One region of the Comamonas brasiliensis genome, then DNA from elsewhere that is predicted to be linked to it. Evidence: riboswitches for the same ligand, from Rfam matches in the RefSeq annotation. Region 1 holds a riboswitch; the other holds the start of a gene.
The links. Region 1 has a riboswitch for S-adenosylhomocysteine ahead of metH (methionine synthase). Riboswitches for the same ligand answer to the same signal wherever they lie in the genome.

Region 1 (11,221 bases):
CAAGCCAGGGAGAGTCGGCAGTAAACGCGAGCGAGTAGCCGAGGCCGAACCAGGTCAGGGTCACCACACAGGCCACCGCGAACACGGCCACCATGGTGTTGACCACATTCTTGCGACGCACCAGCCCCGCATAGAACAGGGCGATGCCCGGCAAGGTCATCAGCAAGACCAGCGCCGACGCAACCATGACCCAACCGGTATCTGCCTTGTCGATGGCAGTCAATGGCACCATTTCCATGCACTCCCCCCTGCTTGTTTGCTTTGACAAGAAAAGGAAGCAGGTTCCATGCCAGTGCCATGTCTATCTTCTGTCGCTGCATTACTGATAGCAGTCCGCGCTTTTTCATCACAGAGTTCAAGCTCGTTGCATATGAATCAGGGCTTGCAGCTTGTGCTTGGGCCTGAGCCCGTTATGCTCGACAAGGTCCATCGTTGCTGCACTGATTCATGACCTGGCTGCTGCTGACTCTTCATGTATTGCTGATCACCGGGTTCGGCCTGCGTATCCTGCTGCGCCGGGACATGCGGCCCGACGTGCGACTGGCCTGGCTCATGGTCATCGTGCTGCTGCCCTATGTGAGCTGCCTGCTGTACTACCTTTTTGGCGAGGTAGCCCTGGGCCGCGTACCAGGCCGCAGAAGACTCAATGTGCGCGAGTTCTGCCAGTCCCACAGCAGCGCAGCTACCGATGCCGACCGCAGCCCGCAGGCACTGCCGACCATTCCCGGTCAATGGCTGCCGGCCTTCCGCTATGCCTCGTCCATCAACGGCTTTGCGCCGCTGCCCGGCCACAGAGCCGAGCTGATGCGCGATGGCGCGCATGCCCGGGCGCAGATGCTGGCCGACATGGATGCCGCACGCCACGAGATCAATGTGCTGTACTACATCTGGCTGGACGACAGCACCGGCACCGATATGGCCCATGCCCTGATACGCGCCGCGCAGCGCGGCGTGACCTGCCGTGCCATGGTCGACGGACTGGGATCGCGCGCACTGACGCGCTCGCCACTGTGGCAGCAGATGCGGCAGGCCGGCGTGCACCTGGCGATTGCCCTGCCCATCAGCAATCTGCTCAAGGTCATGCTGACCAGTCGCATCGACCTGCGCAACCACCGCAAGATCACGCTCATTGACGGCAGGATCAACTATTGCGGCAGCCAGAACTGCGCCGACGAGGGCTTTCACATCAAGGCTCGCTATGCACCCTGGGTGGACATCATGCTGCGCCTGCAGGGACCCGTGGTCATGCAGATGCAGCAGGCCTTTGCCAGCGACTGGGCGCAGTCCGATGCGAGCTTTGCACCACCGGCAATAGAGGCCGAGGCTGCTGCCGCTGACGACGGCTTTCATGCCGTTGCGATTGCCGAAGGGCCGACGGAAAGAGCACGCTCAACACCCCAGCTGGTTGCCAGCCTGCTGGCCTGCGCGCAGCGCGAGGTCGTGATCTCCACCCCCTACTTCGTGCCCGACAGCACGGTGCTCGATGCCTTGTGCGCCGCCGCGCTGCGCCAGGTGCAGGTCACGCTGATCCTGCCCGCCCGCAATGACTCCTGGATCGTCGGCGCCGTCAGCCGCAGCCATTACTGGCGGCTGCTGAGCGCCGGCGTCCATATCCACGAATTCCGCCCCGGCCTGCTGCATGCCAAGACACTGTGCCTGGACGGCTCGGTCAGCCTGATCGGCTCCACGAATCTGGATCTGCGCAGCTTTGACCTGAACTTCGAGAACAATGTGCTGCTGCATGACGAAGCCATCACCGAGGCCATCCGTCAGCGCCAGCAAAGCTATCTGCGCGAGTCCGATGCAGTGACGCTGGAACAGGTGCGTGCCACCCGCTGGTGGAAACGCATCTGGGACAACCTGCTGGGTGCCCTGAGCCCTCTGCTGTAGACCCTGGTGCCCAAACTTTGGGCATGCTCACCGCCCGCGCACCACGCACGTGCACACAGGCTGCCGATCTCGCACCAGGACGGACAGCCACCCCGATTTCATGCATGAAAGTCAGGGCTGACCCTCTTCGAAATTACGGAAATCTGCAGGAATACCCTCTGCTGGCACGCCTTTCGCTTGCCTACATTCTTGTATGCAAGTTGCAGTCAACTTGCATACAAGATTCCACAACTTGCGAAAGACGACTATGCGCCGCTTTGTCAGATCACTGTTCGGACAGGTGGTGATCGCACTCATACTGGGTGTGCTCGCCGGACTACTGGCCCCTGAATGGGCCGTGAAACTCAAACCCCTGGGTGATGGCTTCATCAAGCTCATCAAGATGATCATTCCCATCCTGGTGTTCTGCGTGGTCGTGCACGGCATTGCCGGCGCGGGCGACCTCAAGCGCGTCGGTCGCGTGGGCGTCAAGGCCCTGATCTATTTCGAGGTGCTGACCACCATCGCCCTGGGCATGGGCCTGGTGCTGGCCTTTGTCTTCGAGCCCGGCGTGGGCATGAACGTGGACACCAGCAAGCTCGACGCCTCGGCCATGGCGGCCTACGCCAGCAATGCCGACAAGCTGACCAGCGGCGGCACGGTGGATTTCCTGATGAAGCTCATTCCCACCACCGTGGTGGAAGCCTTCGCCAAGGGCGACGTCCTGCAGGTGCTGCTGTTCGCCGTGCTGTTCGGCTGCGCGCTGACCATGCTGGGTGAGCGCGGCAAGCCCGTTTCCGAACTGGTGGACACCTTGTCCATGGCCCTGTTCAAGGTCATGGGCATCATCATCAAGCTGGCACCGCTGGGCGTGCTGGGCGCCATCTCCTTCACCGTGGGCCAGTACGGCATAGGCTCGCTCAAGCAGCTGGGCATGCTGGTGGCGCTGTTCTACGTTTCGGTGCTGATCTTCGTCTTCGTGGTGCTGGGCCTGGTGATGCGCCTGTCGGGCTTCAGCCTGATCAAGCTGCTGCGCTATCTGCGCGAGGAACTGACCATCGTCTTCGCGACCACCTCCTCCGACAGCGTGCTGCCCCAGATCATGGCCAAGCTGCGCAACATGGGGGTGCGCGACTCTACCGTGGGCCTGGTGATTCCCACCGGCTACTCGTTCAACCTGGACGCGTTCTCCATCTACATCACACTGGCAGCGGTCTTCATCGCCCAGGCCACCAACACCCCGATCAGCATGTCCGACCTGCTGACCATCCTGGCCATCGCGCTGGTGACCTCCAAGGGTGCGCACGGCGTACCGGGCTCGGCCATCGTGGTACTGGCCGCCACCCTGCATGCCATTCCCGCCATCCCTGCGATCGGCCTGGTGCTGGTGCTGTCGGTGGACTGGTTCATGGGCATTGCACGCGCTCTGGGCAATCTGATCGGCAACTGCGTGGCCACCGTGGCCATCGCCGCCTGGGAAGGCGACATCGACCGCGAACGTGCCCATGCGGTACTTGACGGCAGAGCTGAGCCACGGACCGAGAACGAAGAGCCTGCATCTGCTATGGTGCCGCCTGCCATAGTCCCCATCCCTCAGTCCAGCCATTAATAAAGCCAGCAATGACTCCTGCCTCTCCCCAGCACATCGCGGAACGCGTCGTCGAAGCCATCCTGGCCCAGAAACTGGCACCCGGCGAACGACTGGGAGAGCAGGAGCTGGCCAACAACTTCGACGTCAGCCGCACCGTGGTGCGCGAAGCACTGATGCAGCTGCAGGCCCGCGGCTTTGTCCAGGTCCAGGCCCGCAGGGGCTGGTACGTGGTCCAGCCCTCGGCTGCCGAGGCCATGGACGCGTTCTCTGCCCGGCGGATCATCGAGACCGGCATCTTGCAGGAGGCCGGCAAGCCGCTGCAGCGCGTCATCACCAGGCTGCGCCGCCATATCGCCCAGGAGCAGAAAGCCATCGCCGGTGCGGACAGCGCCACGCGTTCCTTCCTGCTTGCGGATTTCCATGTCTGCCTGGCCGAACAGATGGGTCACCGGCTGCTGGCCGACACGCTGCGCGATCTGACGGCACGCACCACCCTGGCTGCCACGCTCTATCAGTCCACGCACAGCGCCAGCCAGTCCTGCGCCGAACACGAACGCATCGTGGCCGCCCTGGAACGCGGCGACACCGAGGGTGCCAAGGCGCTGCTGCTGGAACATATAGGCATGGTGGAGCGCTCGCTGGAAATCCGCGCAACCGGGACCGAGGAGCCCGGCGACCGACTGCGTGCCACGCTCGCACCTGTGCTCAGGAAGTAGCCTCTGAGCGGCGCACTCCAAACCAAAAAGCCAGGGTCGTCCCTGGCTTTTTTCATTCGCAAAGCATGCCCGCGAAGCGGGTTCAGCCCAGATTTGGCGCCAGATAGCGACGCAGCTCCTCGATATCCATAGCGCGTCGCTGAGCCATGTCGGCGAGCTGGTCTTCGCCGATCTGACCCACGTTGAAGTAGCTGGCCTCGGGATTGCCGATGTAGAAGCCGCTCACGCTGGATGCCGGGTTCATGGCCAGGCTCTCGGTCAGCGTCATGCCGATCTCATCGGCCTGCAGCGCCTTGAACAGGTCGATCTTGGCCGTGTGATCGGGGCAGGCAGGGTAGCCGGGCGCGGGGCGAATGCCCTTGTAGGCTTCCTTGATGAGTTCCTCGTTGCTCAGGTCCTCGTCTTCGGCATAGCCCCACAGATCCTTGCGCACGCGCTGGTGCAGGCATTCGGCAAAAGCTTCGGCCAGGCGGTCGGCCAGGGCCTTGAACATGATGCCGCTGTAGTCGTCCAGCGCAGCTTCGAATTCCTTGTCCTTCTTTTCGGCGCCGATACCGGCTGTCACGGCAAACAGGCCGGCATAGTCGGCAATGCCCGACTCCTTGGTGGCCACAAAATCGGCCAGGCAGCGGCTGGGGCGCATCACGGGCCGGCCATCCGGGCCGTCCACGGCCTGCTTTTCGGTCTGCTGGCGCATGCCGTACCAGGTAGTCAGCACCTGGCTGCGCGATTCGTCGGTGTAGAACACGATGTCGTCGCCCACGCGATTGGCCGGGAACAGGCCCATCACGCCATTGGCCTGCAGCCAGCGGCCGTCGATGATCTTCTGCAGCATGAGCTTGGCATCGGCCAGCACCTTGCGCGCTTCCACGCCCACGACCTCATCGTCAAGGATGGCCGGATAGGGACCCGCCAGATCCCAGGTCTGAAAGAACGGGCCCCAATCGATGTACTGGGCAATTTCGGCCAGGTCGAAGTTCTTGAACACGCGGCGGCCCAGGGTGCGCGGCACCACGGGGGCATGGTTCACCACGGCAGCATTGGCGCGGGCCTGCTCCAGCGTCCACAGCGGCGTCTTCTTCTTGTTGGCATGCTGGGTGCGCACCTTGTCGTAGTCGGCGCTCAGCTCGTCCAGATAGGCCTGCTTGCCTTCGCCCAGCAGGCTCTGCGCCACGCTGACCGAGCGCGAGGCGTCGGGCACATAGACCACGGGGCCGTCGTACTTGGGTGCAATCTTCACGGCCGTATGCACGCGCGAGCAGGTCGCACCGCCGATCAGCAGCGGAATCTTCTTGATGCGGAAGTAGTCGTCCTTGTCCATCTCACCGGCCACATACTGCATCTCCTCGAGGCTGGGAGTGATCAGGCCCGACAGGCCGATGATGTCCGCACCCTCGGCCTTGGCCCTGGCCAGGATCTCGTGGCAGGGCACCATCACGCCCATGTTGATGACTTCGAAGTTGTTGCACTGCAGGACCACGGTGACGATGTTCTTGCCGATGTCGTGCACATCGCCCTTGACGGTGGCGATGACGATCTTGCCCTTGCTGGTCACGTCCAGGCCCGCCGCTTCCTGCTGGCGCTTCTCTTCCTCGATATAGGGCACCAGGTGGGCCACGGCCTGCTTCATCACGCGCGCGGACTTGACCACCTGGGGCAGGAACATCTTGCCGGCACCGAACAGGTCGCCGACGATATTCATGCCGTCCATGAGCGGGCCTTCGATCACGTGCAGCGGGCGGCCGCCGCCCTGCACCACGATCTTCTGGTAGGCCTCTTCGGTGTCTTCGGTGATGAAGTCGGTGATGCCGTGCACCAGGGCGTGCGACAGACGCTCGCCCACGGTCTTCGGTGCCTCGGCCGTGCCGCGCCACTCGAGCTTCTTGCTGTCGTCCTTGGCCGCGCCCTTGGCGCTGTCGGCGATCTCCAGCAGACGCTCGGCCGCATCGGGGCGGCGGTTGAGCACCACATCCTCCACGCGTTCGCGCAGCTGTGGCTCCAGGTCGTCATACACACCGACCATGCCGGCATTGACGATGCCCATGTCCATGCCAGCCCCGATCGCGTGATAGAGGAATACGGTGTGGATGGCCTCGCGCACGGGGTCGTTGCCGCGGAAGGAGAAGCTCACGTTGGAGACGCCGCCCGAGACCTTGGCACCGGGCAGGTTCTGCTTGATCCAGCGCACGGCCTCAATGAAATCGACGCCGTAGTTGTTGTGCTCTTCGATGCCGGTGGCCACGGCAAAGATGTTGGGGTCGAAGATGATGTCCTCGGGCGGGAAGCCCACTTCGTCGACCAGAATGCGGTAGGCGCGTTCGCAGATCTCGATCTTGCGCGCAAAGGTGTCGGCCTGGCCTTTTTCGTCAAACGCCATCACCACGGCGGCCGCGCCATAGCGCTTGACCAGCTTGGCGTGCTTCTTGAACTCCTCGACGCCCTCCTTCATGGAGATCGAGTTGACGATGCCCTTGCCCTGCAGGCAGCGCAGGCCGGCCTCGATCACGTCCCATTTGGAACTGTCCACCATCACCGGCACCTTGGCGATATCGGGCTCGGAGGCAATCAGATTCAGAAAGCGCACCATGGCGGCCTTGCTGTCCAGCATGGCCTCGTCCATGTTCACATCGATCACCTGGGCACCGTTTTCCACCTGCTGGCGCGCCACGGCCAGCGCTTCCTCGTACTGCTCGTTCAGGATCAGGCGTGCAAAGGCCTTGGAGCCTGTGACGTTGGTGCGCTCGCCCACGTTGACGAACAGCGTCTCATCGCCGATGAAGACAGGCTCCAGGCCCGACAGGCGCATGGGAGGAATGGCGGTGGAAGGGGTAGCAGCGGACATCAGCTCACCTGTGTGAAAACCAGAAACAGAATCGAAAACAGGTGAGCGCCGTTGTCAGTACGGGCAGATCGCCAACCGGATCTGCCACCCCGAGCCTGACGGGTCAAACATCTGTGGGATGACCGGCTGCAGCGCTCCTCGGGGTGAAGCCCGACATTCTACGGCGAGGCCGGACAATCAGGGCTTCAAGGCGCTTTGCCCATTGGCGGCAGAGGCGCGCTGCCTGCGGATGGCTATAGCAGATTCGACTTTACGCACTCCAGAAACAGGAGCACGGCAAAAGGTAATTTCGCAAAACACGAATGTAGCCATCTCATTTCAAGCATATTCGTGGCATGGTGCGCGTCCGCAAGGAATGACGCACACCGCTTTCCTGCTCTCAGGCAGCCCGGCACCGACGGGCCGGCCATGAGTGGGCAAGCACCTACAGTCCCTATCTTTGAGTCTTTGGCACCATCGACAGCAAATGTCCGGTCCATGTGCTCAGTCATGCACAGCCGATGGCCTGCCATTAGCGGACAGGCAATCCGGCCGTCGCATGGAACCCCCTGGAGATCCTCATGAACGTGACCTTCGGCGCGTACTACACCCTCATCATGGCCGTGCTTGTGCTCATGCTTGGCAAGCTCATGACCAGACATATCCGCTTTCTGCGCGACTTCAATATTCCCGAGCCGGTGTCCGGCGGCCTGGTCGTGGCGGCCATCATCTTCATGCTGCATCAGACCACGGGACTGGCGCTGAGCTTCGAAAGCAGCCTGCAGTCGGCGTTCATGCTGGTGTTCTTCTCGTCCATCGGCCTGAGCGCGAACTTCGCCAAGCTGCGCGAGGGCGGCTCGGCGCTGTTCCTCTTCCTGGGTGTGATTGCCGTCTTCATCATGATGCAGAACATCGTGGGCGTGAGTCTGGCTTCCTTGCTGGGACTCGATCCGCTGATCGGCCTGGTCGCGGGCTCCATCACGCTGGTGGGCGGTCACGGTACAGCCGGAGCCTGGGGCTCGGTGCTGGAAAACCAATACGGCCTCACGGGAGCCACCACCCTGGGCATTGCCTGCGCCACTTTCGGCCTGATCATCGGCGGCCTGGTGGGCGGCCCGCTGGCCAAGCGGCTGATCACGCGCCATCAGCTGGCCCAGCCGCTGACCGAGTCCGAACAGCTGCGCGCCGATGCGCCCACCGTGGGCGAAGGCAGCGCGGTCGCCAACTTCGAGTCGCCCAACAAGGCTCCGCGCCTGATCACGGCCGATGCGGCGGTGGAGACGCTGGCCCTCTTCGCGGGCTGCCTGGCCTTTGCCGAATTCATGACCGGCCTGACCATGGGAACGGTCATCCAGCTGCCTACCTTTGTCTGGGCGCTGGGCGGCGGCGTGGTCATCCGCAACGTGCTGGACTATATGTTCGGCTTCAAGGTCTTTGACCGCGCCATCGACGTGTTCGGCAATGCCGCGCTGTCCATCTATCTGGCCATCGCGCTGCTGTCGCTCAAGCTGTGGGAGCTGACCGACCTGGCCGGTCCGCTGATGGTCATTCTGGCCGCGCAGGCCATCGTCATGACGCTGTATGCGGCCTTCGTGACTTTCCGCATCATGGGCCGCAACTACGACGCCGCCGTGCTGGCAGCCGGCCACTGCGGCTTCGGCATGGGCGCCACACCCACGGCCGTGGCCAATATGCAGGCCATCACCAACCAGTACGGCCCTTCGCACAAGGCCTTTCTGATCGTGCCCCTGGTCGGAGCCTTCTTCATCGACATCATCAACGCCTTTGTGCTGCAGGCCATGCTCAGCATTCTTCGCTGACCGCTGCATCAGCCCCAAAAAAAGCGTGTTCCTGCCAGACAGGAACACGCTTTTTTCATGGCTGCCCACGCCTGGCAGGCAAGCGTCACACGCAGCTCAGACCGGGATCAGGCAGCCACTGCCTGGGCCGAAGCCGGCAGACCGAAGATGCGGTCGAACGCCCAGTTGAAGGCAAAGGTGTAGACCATGAAGAACACCAGCAGGCCGGCTTCCATGACGGCGGCTTCCCACAGCGAGATGCCGAACCACCACGCCATCAGCGGAATCAGCATGGCGGCGATGCCGCCTTCGAAACCGATGGCATGCACCACACGGCGCATCAGGGAACGGCCCTTGACGCTCTGGCGCGCTTCCCATTTCTCGAACAGGTAGTTGAAGCTCAGATTCCAGCAGATCGCGATCACCGAGGCGGCCACGGCCATGACGCCGGAATCGCTGGCCTTCTGACCGATGGCCATGAAGATCAGGCTGGAGACGATGATGGCGATGGTTTCGTACAAGCCCACGTAGAGGATGCGACGCTTGGGGCCCTGGAGGCCCGTGGCTTTGATGGGGGCTGCAAAGGCAGCGGTATTTTTGAGAGACGCGGCAGAGGAGGAAGCGGATGCCATCGCTGAGGCTTGTTGAGACATGGGCCGCAGTGTATGTTCTGGAAATTGAAGATAAAAGTCAGTTCCTATCAATGTTTCTGACAGATCGACACCATGCCCTTTAGCGCCGACCAGGTCCCGCTGTTTCTCGCCGTGCTCGATGCCGGCTCCTTTTCGGCGGCTGCACGCAAGCTGGGGCGTGTGCCGTCGGCCGTCAGCATGGCCATTGCCCAGCTGGAGGCAGAGCTGGACCTGCAGCTATTCGACCGCAGCGGACGCGAGCCCGTGCCCAGCGCCGCGGCCCGCGCACTCGAGCCCCAGGCGCGCCTGCTGGCCGAGCAGCTGCAGCTGCTGAACTGGCAGGCCCAGAGCCTGCACGCAGGGCTGGAAGAGCGGCTGACGCTGGCCATCGCCCCCGAGCTGCTGGCCACGCACTGGAGCGAGCCGCTGCACCAGCTGGTGCACGAGTTTCCGGCCCTGCCCATCGAGGTGCTCGCAGCGCCCCAGGTCGATGCGCTGGAGCTCTTGCATGCGGGCCGCGCCCATCTGGCCCTGGTGTTCGAGCGGCCCGCCATGGACGGGCGCGAGGGTTTCCAGGAAATGGGCCGCGAGACGCTGGTGGCCGTGATGTCGCCGCAGTTCGAGCCCTGGCAGCAGGCGCTTGCCGAGCATGGACCGGGTCGCACCGCACCGCCGCAGCTCACGGTGGAGCAGCTGGCCGCCACACGCCAGGTGCTGGTGGCCAGCCGCGACCCGCAGCAGACGGATCCGCGCTTTGTGTTTGCACGCCAGCTCTGGCGCACGGACAGTCACCAGGCAGCGCTATCGCTGATCGGCGCAGGCCTGGCCTGGGGCTGGCTGCCCAAGGGCCTGGTGGAATCGCATATCGGCAGCGGCGCGCTGATGGAGATTCCCGTGCTCAACCTCAGCAACGGCACGACCTTGTTTGTGGACTGGGTCTGGTCCAAGGAGCGCCCCCAGGGCCTGGCCACGCGGCGCTTTGTGGAACTCATGGGCAGGCAGCCCACGGGTCGCTGAGCCCGGCGCTAGACTTCTCGTCCCAGGCTGGCGCGCGCCGCGGGCGCCAGCAGCGCGGCGAACTCGCGCGCCGCAGCGCTGTAATGGCTGCCGCGACGCCACAGCAGTCCGGCCGTACGCACCAGCTGCGGGCCCACCAGGTGTATGGCCACCATATCGCTGGCCTGCTGGGCCGCGCGCTCGGGCACGATGGTGGCCATGTCGCCCCAGCGGCACAGCGCGATCAGCGATTCCACCGAGCCCATTTCCACACGCAGGCTGGGCGTGACGCCCGCGTCGCGCAGGCCGTTGTCGATCAGACTGCGCGTGTAGAAGCTGCGCGGCAGCAGCGCCAGCGGCACGTCGACCAGCGACTTGACCGCCAGCGTGCGCCGTCCGGCCAGCGCATGCGAAGGATTGACCAGCAGCATCATGCGTTCATCGAACAGCGGCAGAGCCTCGAGTTCGGTGCGCTGCGGCGGATGAAAGCTCACGCCCAGGTCCAGGCTGCCATCGAGCAGGCCGGCCTCCACGGGCGGCGCCAGCAGCTCGCGCACCACCACGTTGACCTTGGGATAGGCGCGCGTGAAGGCCGCCACGGCCGGCGCGACCAGGGTGTTGAGAAAGGTGGGGATCACGCCCAGGGTAAGGGCGCCGGTCTGCAGCTCGCTGAGATCGGCCAGCGCCATGCGCCCGGCCTCGACCTCGTGCAGTGCGCGCTCGGCATAGTTGCGGAACACCACGCCGGCCTGCGAGAGCTTGAGCCCACGGCCTATGCGCTCGAACAGCACCATGCC
Region 2 (11,221 bases), on a different contig from region 1:
CTTGTCCAGGTTCTTGGTACCAGTGACCTTGAGCTTGGAGGCGTTGATGATGACGATGTAGTCACCGGTGTCAACGTGAGGTGTGTAAATGGCCTTGTGCTTGCCGCGCAGACGGAGTGCCACTTCGCTGGCGACACGTCCGAGCACCTTATCGGTGGCGTCAATCACAAACCACTCGTGTTGCACCTCAGCGGGCTTTGCGCTGAATGTAGACATGAGTTTTCTCTTTCAAGAGGGTTTGGCGGTCCCTTTTCCGCGGTCGGTGCTTCTTCTTGAAAAAGACAGGTCTTTTAAAGGAAGCCTCTTAGGCGGGGTTACTCGGACCAATTTAAACTTGGCCCAAGCCTTCGCCGCGGGAACCATAAAATCGCTGCGAAGCCCGCCATTATACAAAAACGCCAGAATCTGCGTGTTTTCGTGCAGCAGCCTGTTGTGAAACAGCCCCTAGCGCCTGTTTCTCCCTCTGCACCCAGGCGCCGACAGCCTTTAAAGACCACAGGGTAAAAAGTGCTGTTCCCCTCTTGCCCTGCTGGTTACCATCCATCTCTATGTTCAGTTACCGCCACGCCTTTCATGCAGGCAATCACGCTGATGTGCTCAAGCACACCGTTCTGATTGCCACCGTGCAATACCTCACGCAAAAAGAGGCTGCGCTGACGGTGCTCGACACCCACGGCGGAGCCGGCCTGTACCGCCTGGACGGCGACTACGCCAGCAAGAGTGGCGAGGCCGAAGAAGGCGTGCTGCGCCTGGCTGCCGCCAAGGAGGCCGAGCTGGCTCCGGTGCTGCAGGACTATCTGCAGATGGTGCGCCGCTTCAACCAGGGCAATGCCATCCGCAACTACCCCGGCTCGCCCTTCATCTCCCAGGCGCTGCTGCGCGGCCATGACCGCCTCAAGGCCTTCGAGCTGCACCCCACGGACATGCGCTCGCTGACCGGCAACATGGCCCAGCTGGAAGTCCGGCGCCAGGTCGCCATCCTGCACGAGGATGGCTTCGAAGGCGTGAAGAAATTCCTGCCTCCGCCCTCGCGCCGCGCATTGCTGCTCTGCGATCCGAGCTACGAATTGAAGACCGACTACGGCCGCGTGCTGGATATGGTGGCGGACGGCCTCAAGCGCTTTTCCACCGGCACTTACGCCGTCTGGTACCCCATCATCCCGCGCCCCGAGGCCCATGATCTGCCCAAGCGCCTCAAGACCATGGCCACCAAGGCGGGCAAGAGCTGGCTGCATGCCACGCTCACGGTCAAGAGCAACAAGACCTCCGAGCGCGGCGGCCTGCCCGCCAGCGGCATGTTCCTGATCAACCCGCCCTTCAATCTCAAGGAGCAGCTCAAGCCCGCCATGCCGCAGCTGGTCAAGCTGCTGGGCCAGGACAGCAATGCAGGATTCACGCTGGAGTCGGGCGGCTGATTGCGGCCGCAAAGGCCGTGAATGCAGCCCTATCCCAAGGGCACGTTTCCGGAAATCAGCGCTTGCGCTTGGCGGTCTGTGACACCTTGCGCGTGGGCTGCTTAGCGGACGCCGCACGCGTCTTGGCGGCGGCAGCACCCTGCGCCACGCTAGGGTGACGCTTTCGGCTCGACGCATTGAGCGTGGCCGGGCACTCGTCTTCGTCGGCCTCCAGCTGCCACAGCTCCACAGGCTTGATGCCCAGGCCCAGCATGCCCAGCTCCTGGGCTGCGGCCTTGCTCAGGTCGATGACGCGGCCGGGCGCGAAGGGGCCGCGGTCATTGATACGCACCACCACGCTCTTGCCGGTCACGGAGCTGCGCACGCAGACACGCGTTCCGAAAGGCAGGGTCTTGTGCGCTGCCGTCATGTCCATGCTGTCAAAGCGCTCGCCGCTGGCCGTCTTGCGGCCATGGAACTGCTCGCCATACCAGGAGGCCAGGCCCGCCTGGTCGCTTTCGCGAGGAGGGCTCAACTCATACTTGTTGCTGTCTTCGGGCAGGTCTGCCTTGTCGGCATCCGCAGGCTTGTTGGCCTTGACGCCCAGGCCTTTGTCGCGATAGTTGCTGCGCGCATAGGCGTCGGGAAGCAGAGGGGCGGAGACCGTGGGCTGCGCGCCCTTTTTTCGGGGTTGGCTCTGAGCGACGGGGGCCTGTTCCTCGGGCTTTTCCGGCAGTGGAGCGCAACCGGCCATGGTCGCGGTAACGACGGCAAGACCTATCCACTGACAACAACGCAAGCGCCAAAATTTCGGTTGCACGGGCGCAATCTCCTTGAAAGCTCAAGTGAGAGCCGCCCAAGACCGGCCGCCTGCGGCCGGCAAGCTTTTGGCTTACAGACCCAGACGGTCGCAGATCTCCAGAGTGGCGACGCTCTGGTTCATCGTATAGAAGTGCAACCCGGGAGCACCCTGGCTGCGCAACTGCTCGCATAGATGAGTCACGACATCCAGACCGAACGCACGAATGGAAGCGGTGTCATCTCCGAACGCCTGCAGACGCAGACGAATCCAGCGCGGAATCTCGGCACCACATGCATCCGAGAAGCGCATCAGCTGTGTAGAGCTGGTAATCGGCATGATTCCTGGCACGACCGGCACGTCGAGCCCCAGAGCCCTCACCTCATCGACAAAGCGCATGTATGCGTCGGCATTGTAGAAGTATTGCGTGATGGCGGAATCTGCACCAGCGCGCACTTTAGCAACAAATGCGTCCAGATCGCTGCGAGGGGACTTTGCTTGAGGGTGAGTTTCGGGATAGGCGGCAACTTCGATGTGAAACCAGTCGCCGAACTCCTGGCGCACGAAAGCCACCAGATCGCTGGCGTACTGGAACTCGCCGCCCAGGCCGTAGCCGCTGGGCAGGTCACCGCGCAAGGCGACGATGCGCTTGACGCCCATGGCCTTGAGTTCGTTCAGCTCGGCGCGCACTTTTTCATGCGTGGCGCCGATGCAGGAGAAGTGCGAGGCCGCGCCCACACCCTCGTTCTGGATGTCGCGCACCATGGTGAAGGTGCCGGCCTGGGTGGAGCCGCCCGCGCCATAGGTCACGGAGCAGAACTCGGGCTTGCGCGCATACAGGGCCTGGCGCACGCCCACATGCTTGGCAGCGCCTTCGGGCGTCTTGGTAGGGAAAAACTCGAAGCTGACGGGAAAGCTCATGGCGGTCTATGTCTCTGAATCCTGGGTCATGGGCGGGCTCCGAAGGCTCGGCACCCGCCACGCTCTTGTGCTCAGCGCGGCTTGCGCTTTCTACTCAACGCTCGTTTCGCTTTTTCTGCTTGCTGCGTGCCGGGCCTGGCTGGCCGAAGCTGGCCACCTCGGGGTCTTCATACAGCTCCTGCTTGGCGCGCTGGGCCTTGATGTCGGCACGCGAAGGGCGCTTGGCGGCCGCCTTGACGGCCGGCCTGGCCGCAGCCGCTTCGTCGGCAACGACGGGGGCCGGAGCCTTGACTTCAGCGCCCTGCTGGGCCCAGACGAAGAATTCGTGATTGCCGTCGCCGCCCTCAATGGGCGAGTCCAGCCACTGCTTGACGCTCAGCCCCAGATCGCCGAGGCAGTCGCGAATGCGCTTTTCGACCTCGGCGTACAAGGCCGTGTCGCGCACGATGCCGCCCTTGCCGATCTGGCCGGGCTGCAGCTCGAACTGCGGCTTGACCAGCATCAGCAACTGGCCATGGGGCTTGAGCAGCTGCACCACGGCAGGCAGCACCAGGGTCAGCGAGATGAAGGACAGATCGCCGGTCACAAAATCAAATGCCGGGGTGATGTCGATATTCTCGGTACCTGGCTTGCGGCGCAGTTCCACCGGAGCCAGACCTTCGGCCCGGGCCTTGGCCTTGGCGGCGCGCTCGGCCTTGAAGCTCTCGACATCCTGCTCCTTGGCATCGTCGCTGTCGTCATAGTCCTCATCGACCTGACCGCCGTTGCGCATCCAGGCATAGGGAGCGACGGGCTGGGTGTCGTTGTCCTCTTCTTCCTCGATGACTTCGCACAGCGCCTCGTCGCAGGCCTTCTCCAGCAGCTCGGGCGTCAGCGCGCGGGCATTGAAGCCCTCGACGCAGACCACGCGCTCGTCATTCTTCAGGCGCTCGTGCAGCTGGCCGTGGCCCACGTCGAGGCCGATGACCTGGGCAGCACCGGCCTGCAGCAGGCAATCGGTGAAGCCGCCCGTGCTCTGGCCCACGTCCAGACAGCGCAAGCCCTTGACGCTCAGGCCGGTCGCGGCCAGCGCGCCCTCGAGCTTGAGCCCGCCGCGCGAGATGTATTTGGCCTCGGCGGCGTCCAGCAGCTGCAGCTCGGCACCGGCAGGAATGTCATCGCCGTTCTTGGCCACTTTCTTCCAGGGCGCCAGAGGCGTCAGCCGCCACTCCACACCCGAGGCGATCAGGCGCTGGGCCTGGGAACGGGTGGCAGCATGACCTGCTTCAACCAAAAAAACATCTGCGCGCATAGCGTCGCTTCCTTTGAAATAAACCGGTGCCAAGCGCTGCACAAAGGTGCAGCGGGCAAAGAAATCTTTTTAGATAGCTGCTTTCGCTTGATACAGCTTGATTTCAGATAAATATCCATCTGAAATCAATACATAACGTGCGCAAGCAGCTATCAAATAAAACCACGACGACCTCGATGCTGGCGCTATCCACACCAGTAACAGCGAGCAAGCGCCGCCGCGCAGCAAGGGCTGCCCCAGCGAGGCTGTCGTCCCCCTCCGGCGAAGCCAGAGAGGGGGAAGGCGCAAAGCGCCTCAGGGGGAGTTAATAGCGATACGTTTCAGGCTTGTAAGGGCCTTCCTTCTTCACGCCGATATAGGCGGCTTGCGCTTCGGTCAGCTCGGTCAGCTGTGCGCCCACCTTCTTCAGGTGCAGGCGAGCCACCTTTTCGTCCAGCACCTTGGGCAGCACATAGACCTTGCCCACCTCGTAGGCGTCGGGGCGGGTGAACAGCTCGATCTGCGCCAGGGTCTGGTTGGCGAAGGAGTTGGACATCACAAAGCTGGGGTGACCGGTGGCGCAACCCAGATTCACCAGACGGCCCTTGGCCAGCAGAATGATCTTCTTGCCATCGGGGAAGGTGATGTGGTCAACCTGGGGCTTGATCTCTTCCCACTCGTACTTCTCGATCGATGCGACATCGATTTCGTTGTCGAAGTGACCGATGTTGCAGACGATGGCCTCATCCTTCATCGCGACCATGTGCTCGTGGCGGATGATGTCCTTGTTGCCGGTGGTGGTCACGAAAATGTCGCACTTGTCGGCGGCATATTCCATGGTCACGACCTTGTAGCCTTCCATGGCGGCCTGCAGGGCGTTGATGGGGTCGATCTCGGTCACCCACACTTGCGCACGCAGAGCGGACAGCGCCTGGGCGCAGCCCTTGCCCACGTCGCCGTAACCGGCGACCACGGCAACCTTGCCGGCGATCATCACGTCGGTGGCGCGCTTGATGCCGTCCACCAGAGATTCGCGGCAACCATACAGGTTGTCGAACTTGGACTTGGTCACCGAGTCGTTGACGTTGATGGCGCGGAACAGCAGGCTGCCGTTGGCGGACATTTCGTTCAGACGGTGCACGCCGGTGGTGGTCTCTTCGGTCACACCCAGAATCTGGGCCGACTTGCGGCTGTACCAGGTGGAGTCCACGGCCAGCTTGGCCTTGATGGCGGCGAAGACGATACGCTCTTCTTCCGAACCGGGGTTGGCCAGCACGGACAGATCCTGCTCGGCGCGCTTGCCCAGGTGCATGAGCATGGTGGCGTCGCCGCCGTCATCCAGGATCATGTTGGGGCCTTCGCCTTCGGTGCCCTTGGCGCCGAATTCAAAGATGTTGTGCGTGTAGTTCCAGTAGTCTTCCAGCGACTCGCCCTTGATGGCGTAGACAGGCACGCCGGTTTCGGCGATGGCGGCAGCAGCGTGGTCCTGGGTCGAGAAGATGTTGCACGAGGCCCAGCGCACTTGCGCGCCCAGAGCCGTCAGCGTCTCGATCAGCACGGCAGTCTGGATGGTCATGTGCAGCGAGCCGGTGATGCGCGCGCCCTTCAGGGGCTGGGCAGCGGCGAACTCCTCGCGCACGGCCATCAGACCGGGCATTTCGGTTTCGGCGATCCTGATTTCCTTGCGGCCCCAGGCAGCCAGGGAAATATCGGTAATGGCCGAATCAGCGGGGTTGAAGCGCACGGCAGCGTTCATGGTTTTCTCCAAATCTTGAATGAAAAACCACGTTCTGCAGCAGAGGGGGAATAAACCGGCTCACCGCACAGAAAGCGTGGGCGAGCGTCGTTGCGGGATGAAATCCGAGCCTCACGCCCCGCGCAGACCAGCTCATGGCTGGCTGGGGAACGCTGCAACGCTCCTCGGATGGACGGCGATTATAAAGGAATCAGCCTTCCAGTCCCACCAAGCGATAACCCACTTGCAACTCGGTTACCAGATGCCGGGGCTGGGCCGGATCGTTCTCTATCTTCTGGCGCAGATTGGCCATGTGCACGCGCAGATAGTGAGGGCGGTCCAGATACTCCGCCCCCCAGACCTGCAGCAGCAGCTGGCGGTGCGTCAGCACCTTTCCATGGCCGGCAATCAGGGTCGCCAGCAGACGGAACTCTATGGGCGTCAGGTGCACGGCCACTCCGTCGCGCTTGACATCGTGCGCCGCCAGATCCACCACCACCGTGCCGAAACGCGCACAGCTGCCGGGCTTGTCTGCCGCTGACGCCTGCTGGCGGCGGCGCAGCATCACGCGCAACCGGGCCAGCAGCTCGGGCACGCCAAAGGGTTTGGTCAGATAGTCATCGGCACCAGCGTCCAGCGCCGCCACCTTCTCTTCTTCCCGCTCGCGCGCGGACAGGACCAGAATCGGCAGCTGGCTCCAGCTGCGCAGCTCGGCAATCACGCTCTTGCCATCGGCATCGGGCAGGCCCAGATCCAGCACCACGGCATCGGGCTGGCGGCTGGCGGCCTCGATCAGGCCGCGCCTGGCAGTTTCGGACTCGAACACCTGCCAGCCTTCGTCCTCCAGTGCCAGGCGCACAAAGCGGCGGATGCTGGCGTCGTCTTCAATCAGCAAGATGCGGGGTGCGGCGCTTGTCATGTTCGGATTTGCATGTGATGCACGGGATTGTCGGCTCATTCGTCCATGGCCGGCTGCTCGGGCACTGGCAGCGAGATGCTGAAGACGGTGCCCGGCCCCGGCTCAGCCTGTGCCACCTGCAAGCGGCCGCCATGGGCCTGCACGATGCGCTGCGCCAGTGCCAGGCCGAGCCCCATGCCGAACACGGCGCTCTCCGCCTGCCCGCGGGTAAAGGGTTCGAACAGCTGCTCGGGCGACAGATGCACTGGCAGGCCCGGCCCGGCATCCTGCACGCTCAGCACGCAGTCGCTGCCCAGCACGCGCGCGGCCACGGTGATGGTCGTGCCCTCGGGCGTGTATTTGATGGCGTTGTCCAGCAGATTGACCAGCACCCGCTCCATGAGCACGGCATCGAGCTGCAGCAAGGGCAGCCCGGCCGGCATCGAGGTCTGCAGCACATGAGCTGCCAGTCGCTCGCGCATCTGCGCCAGCGCACTGCCGACCAGCTCGTCCACCGGCAGCCATTCCCGCTTGAGCTGCACGCCGCCCTGCTGCAGCCGCGCCATGGCCAGCAGGTTGTCCACCAGCTGCTGCAGCGCCTGAGCCTGATTGCGGATCTGCAGCAGCATGTGATGCGCCGGCCCCTGGGGCGCATGCGGCAAGGCCGCCTGGGCGGCTCCCAGAATGCCCGTCAGCGGCGTGCGCAGATCGTGCGAGACGGCCGAGAGCAAGGTGTTGCGCATGCGCTCGCCCTCCATGGCGATCTGGGTCTGCTGCGCCACTTCCACAAAATGCACGCGCTCCAGCGCCAGCGCGATCTGGCTGGCACAGGCATCGAGCAGACGGCGCTCCTCCGGCACCCGCAGTTTCTGCGGCGCGCGCAGCTGCAGCACCAGCACGCCGCGCGAGCGCACGGGCGCCATCAGCGGCACATACAGCGCCGGCGCAGCGGCCAGGGTATCGGTGCCGTAGCCGGCCATCTGGCCATGCTCCATACTCCAGCGGCCCACGCTGGTGTCGATCGTGCCCTCGCTGCCCTGCGCCAGCTGCAGCTGCTCGTCGGCATCGGGCACCAGCAGCCCGGTCTGGGCGTCGAAGACGCCTGACATGGTGGTCAGCGCAATGCGCGTGACCTGCTCCTGCGTCAGCGCACCCGACAGGTCGCGCGCCAGCCTGGCCAGCGCGCCGGCCCGCCTCTCGCGCTCTGCGGCCACGCGCGCCTCATGGCGCAGCCGCGCCGTGAGCTGGCCGCAGACCAGGGCCACGCCCAGCATCAGGCTGAAGGTAAACAGATACTGGGTATCGTTGACGCTGAAGGAGTTGCGCGGCGGCACAAAGTAGAAGTCGAACAGCAGCACCGACAGCAGGGCCGCCCATGCGCCGGGACCCCGCCCCCAGCGCACGGCGGACAGCACCACCACCAGCAGGAACAGCATGACCACATTGGCCGGATCGAACACCTGCAGCAGCAGTTCCGCCACGGCCGTGGCCGCCAGACAGGCCAGCGTCACGCCCGCATAGCCCTTCCAGGGGACGGACTGCTCGCGCTCTGGCGGCAAGCGGATGCGGCCCTCGTGCTTGCTTTGCTTGACGGACAGCAGCAGCACGTCAAGCCCGGGATCGAGTGCGGCAATCTGCTCGGACAGGCTGGGGGACCGCCAGCGCAGCCAGCGGCCCAGAGCCTGTTGCGCGCGCGCCAGCACCAGATGGCTGGCATTGCGCTCACGCGCAAAGTCCACCAGGGCCTGGGCCACATGGGCGCCGGGAATGGTGGCCGTTTCCGCACCCAGGCGTGCGGCCAGCGCCAAGGTCTTGAGCACGGCCTCCTGGGCCGCACGGGGCCGATGCTGGCGTTCGGGCGCGTCCACATAGACCACCACCCAGTCGGCCTCCAGCCTTCTCGCCAGGCGTGCCACCTGGCGCACCAGGGCATCGTCGCCGGCGCGCCCGCCCACGCCCACCAGCAGGCGCTCGCGCGTCGGCCAGACATCGCCGATGGCACGCTCGCGGCGATAGTCGCGCATGTCCTCATCGACCCGGTCTGCCGTACGGCGCAAGGCCAGCTCGCGCAGCGCCAGCAAATTGCCCTGGCGAAAGAAATTGCGCGAGGCCCGCTCGGCCTGCTCCAGCGGATAGACCTTGCCTGCCTTGAGGCGCTTGAGCAGCTCCTCGGGCGGAATGTCGACCACGATGACCTCGTCGGCATCGTCAAACAGATGGTCGGGCACGGTCTCGTGGACCTGTATGCCCACGATGCCGCCCACCACATCGTTAAGGCTTTCCAGATGCTGAACATTGAGCGTGGTCCACACCTCAATCCCCGCTTCCAGCAGCTCCTGCACATCCTGCCAGCGCTTGGGATGGCGTGAGCCGCTCACATTGCTGTGCGCCAGCTCGTCGAGCAGCAGCACTTCCGGGCGGCGCGCCAGTGCGGCATCCAGATCGAACTCGTCCAGTTGCCGGCCCTGGTAGACCAGCTGACGCCGCGGCAGCAGCTCCAGGTCATGCAGCTGCTGCTCGGTCTCGGCACGGCCGTGAGTTTCCACCAACCCGACCAGCACGCTGCGCCCAGCCTGGCGCTCGCGCTGCGCGGCCGCCAGCATGGCATAAGTCTTGCCCACCCCGGCGTTGGAGCCGAAGTAGATGCGCAGCTTGCCACGATGGGCGCGCTGGCTGTCGGCCTGCAACTGGGCGAGCAGCGCGTCGGGATCGGGGCGCGACGCAGTGGAGGAGGTGGTGGATGAAGGCATCGGACGATCAGCGTATCACTCAAGCCCGCTCAGAACCCGGCGCTCAGTCCGAGCAACCAGCCACTGCGGCCCAGATCCCGCCACTGGCCCAGGCCGTTGGCTGCACTGTAGAAGCGTGCATCGGCCGAAGTGCCGACATAGGCCAGCGAGGCCGTCCACGCGCCCCAGCTCCTGGACAGCGAGAGCCGCCAGTCGGCATAGGAAACATCGCCGTAATTGCGCACCCAGGTATAGCCGCCATGCAGCCCCAGGGTGGCGATATCGGCCAGCGGATGCTGATAGTTCAGATCCAGATACTGGCTGCCTCGGCTGCTGCCCGAGGGGCGCAGCGCCGACGCGAAGGCTGAAGCCGCCGTGCTCTCTCCCAGGCCGAAATAAGGCGTCAGCGCCACAGACCACTTGGCGCTGAAGCCACCATGCGCTGCGCCCAGGTAGAGCTCGGTGGTGTCAAAGCGCCTGGCAGTGCCGTCATCGGCCATCAGCCTCGCGCCGGGGTATCGGTAGTGCAGCAGCCCGGCATCGAGCTGCCAGCCGGGCGCCACATCGCCGCGCCAGCCGCCGTAGATATCGTGCTCCAGCCCCTGGCCCCGGCCGTAACTGTGGGTAGAGACATTGGACAGCGAAGTGCCCAGATACCAGCCACGCGGCAGGGCCAGCTCCACACCGCCCTGCACGGCCGCCCCCTGCCAGGTTTGCGAAATGCCGCGAAAGCGATAGTCGCTGAGCAGGCCGAGCGAACCGGTGACGGGCGGCTTTTCTGCAGCCTCGTCGGCAGGAGTCTGGGCCCGGGCGGGGTTGGCGCCGAAAGCAGCCATCAGCAGCAAGGCGCTTGCCACGGCCAGAAATTTCTTCACGGAAGATTGAGACATAGGAAATGCGAAAGAGACAGGGCGGCCCTGGCTGCACGCTTCTCGGCAGCCTGGGAGCCCGGAGGAGCCCCAGAGGGCGAACGACTCAGACCAGATGGAGCGCGGTCAGCAGCAGGTCGATGAGCTTGATGCCCACGAACGGTACGATCAGCCCGCCCAGGCCGTAGATCAGCAGGTTGCGGCGCAGCAATATGGCGGCGCCCACGGCGCGGTACTGCACGCCGCGCAAGGCCAGCGGCACCAGGGCGATGATGATCAGCGCGTTGAAGATCACGGCGCTCAGGATGGCGGAATCCGCGCTGTGCAGCTGCATCACGTTGAGCGAGGCCAGTTGCGGATAAGTGCCCACGAAGGCGGCCGGAATGATGGCGAAATACTTGGCCACATCGTTGGCAATGCTGAAGGTGGTCAAGGCCCCGCGCGTCATAAGCATCTGCTTGCCGGTTTCCACCACCTCGATCAGCTTGGTGGGGTTGGAGTCGAGATCGACCATGTTGCCGGCTTCCTTGGCAGCCTGGGTGCCACTGTTCATGGCCACGGCCACATCGGCCTGGGCCAGGGCCGGCGCATCGTTGGTGCCGTCCC

Region 2: linked by a shared signal. The riboswitch ahead of ahcY (adenosylhomocysteinase) and the one ahead of metH (methionine synthase) in region 1 are both predicted to bind S-adenosylhomocysteine.

Annotation. Positions count from the first base shown of each region.
Region 1 is NZ_JAANES010000004.1:190,005-201,225, forward strand. Features, by position in the region: gene DJFAAGMI_RS17360 (ammonium transporter) at 1-238, opposite strand, end outside; gene cls (cardiolipin synthase) at 448-1,890, shown strand; gene DJFAAGMI_RS17370 (C4-dicarboxylate transporter DctA) at 2,138-3,478, shown strand; gene DJFAAGMI_RS17375 (GntR family transcriptional regulator) at 3,490-4,176, shown strand; gene metH (methionine synthase) at 4,259-7,018, opposite strand; S-adenosyl-L-homocysteine riboswitch at 7,055-7,164, opposite strand; gene gltS (sodium/glutamate symporter) at 7,579-8,817, shown strand; gene DJFAAGMI_RS17390 (PACE efflux transporter) at 8,925-9,428, opposite strand; gene DJFAAGMI_RS17395 (LysR family transcriptional regulator) at 9,522-10,445, shown strand; gene DJFAAGMI_RS17400 (LysR substrate-binding domain-containing protein) at 10,454-11,221, opposite strand, start outside.
Region 2 is NZ_JAANES010000003.1:761,732-772,952, forward strand. Features, by position in the region: gene rplM (50S ribosomal protein L13) at 1-216, opposite strand, end outside; gene DJFAAGMI_RS16130 (23S rRNA (adenine(2030)-N(6))-methyltransferase RlmJ) at 549-1,415, shown strand; gene DJFAAGMI_RS16135 (septal ring lytic transglycosylase RlpA family protein) at 1,471-2,148, opposite strand; gene metF (methylenetetrahydrofolate reductase [NAD(P)H]) at 2,287-3,114, opposite strand; gene DJFAAGMI_RS16145 (TlyA family RNA methyltransferase) at 3,209-4,405, opposite strand; gene ahcY (adenosylhomocysteinase) at 4,710-6,140, opposite strand; S-adenosyl-L-homocysteine riboswitch at 6,216-6,312, opposite strand; gene DJFAAGMI_RS16155 (response regulator) at 6,331-7,038, opposite strand; gene DJFAAGMI_RS16160 (sensor histidine kinase) at 7,074-9,767, opposite strand; gene DJFAAGMI_RS16165 (TorF family putative porin) at 9,797-10,636, opposite strand; gene kdpB (potassium-transporting ATPase subunit KdpB) at 10,722-11,221, opposite strand, start outside.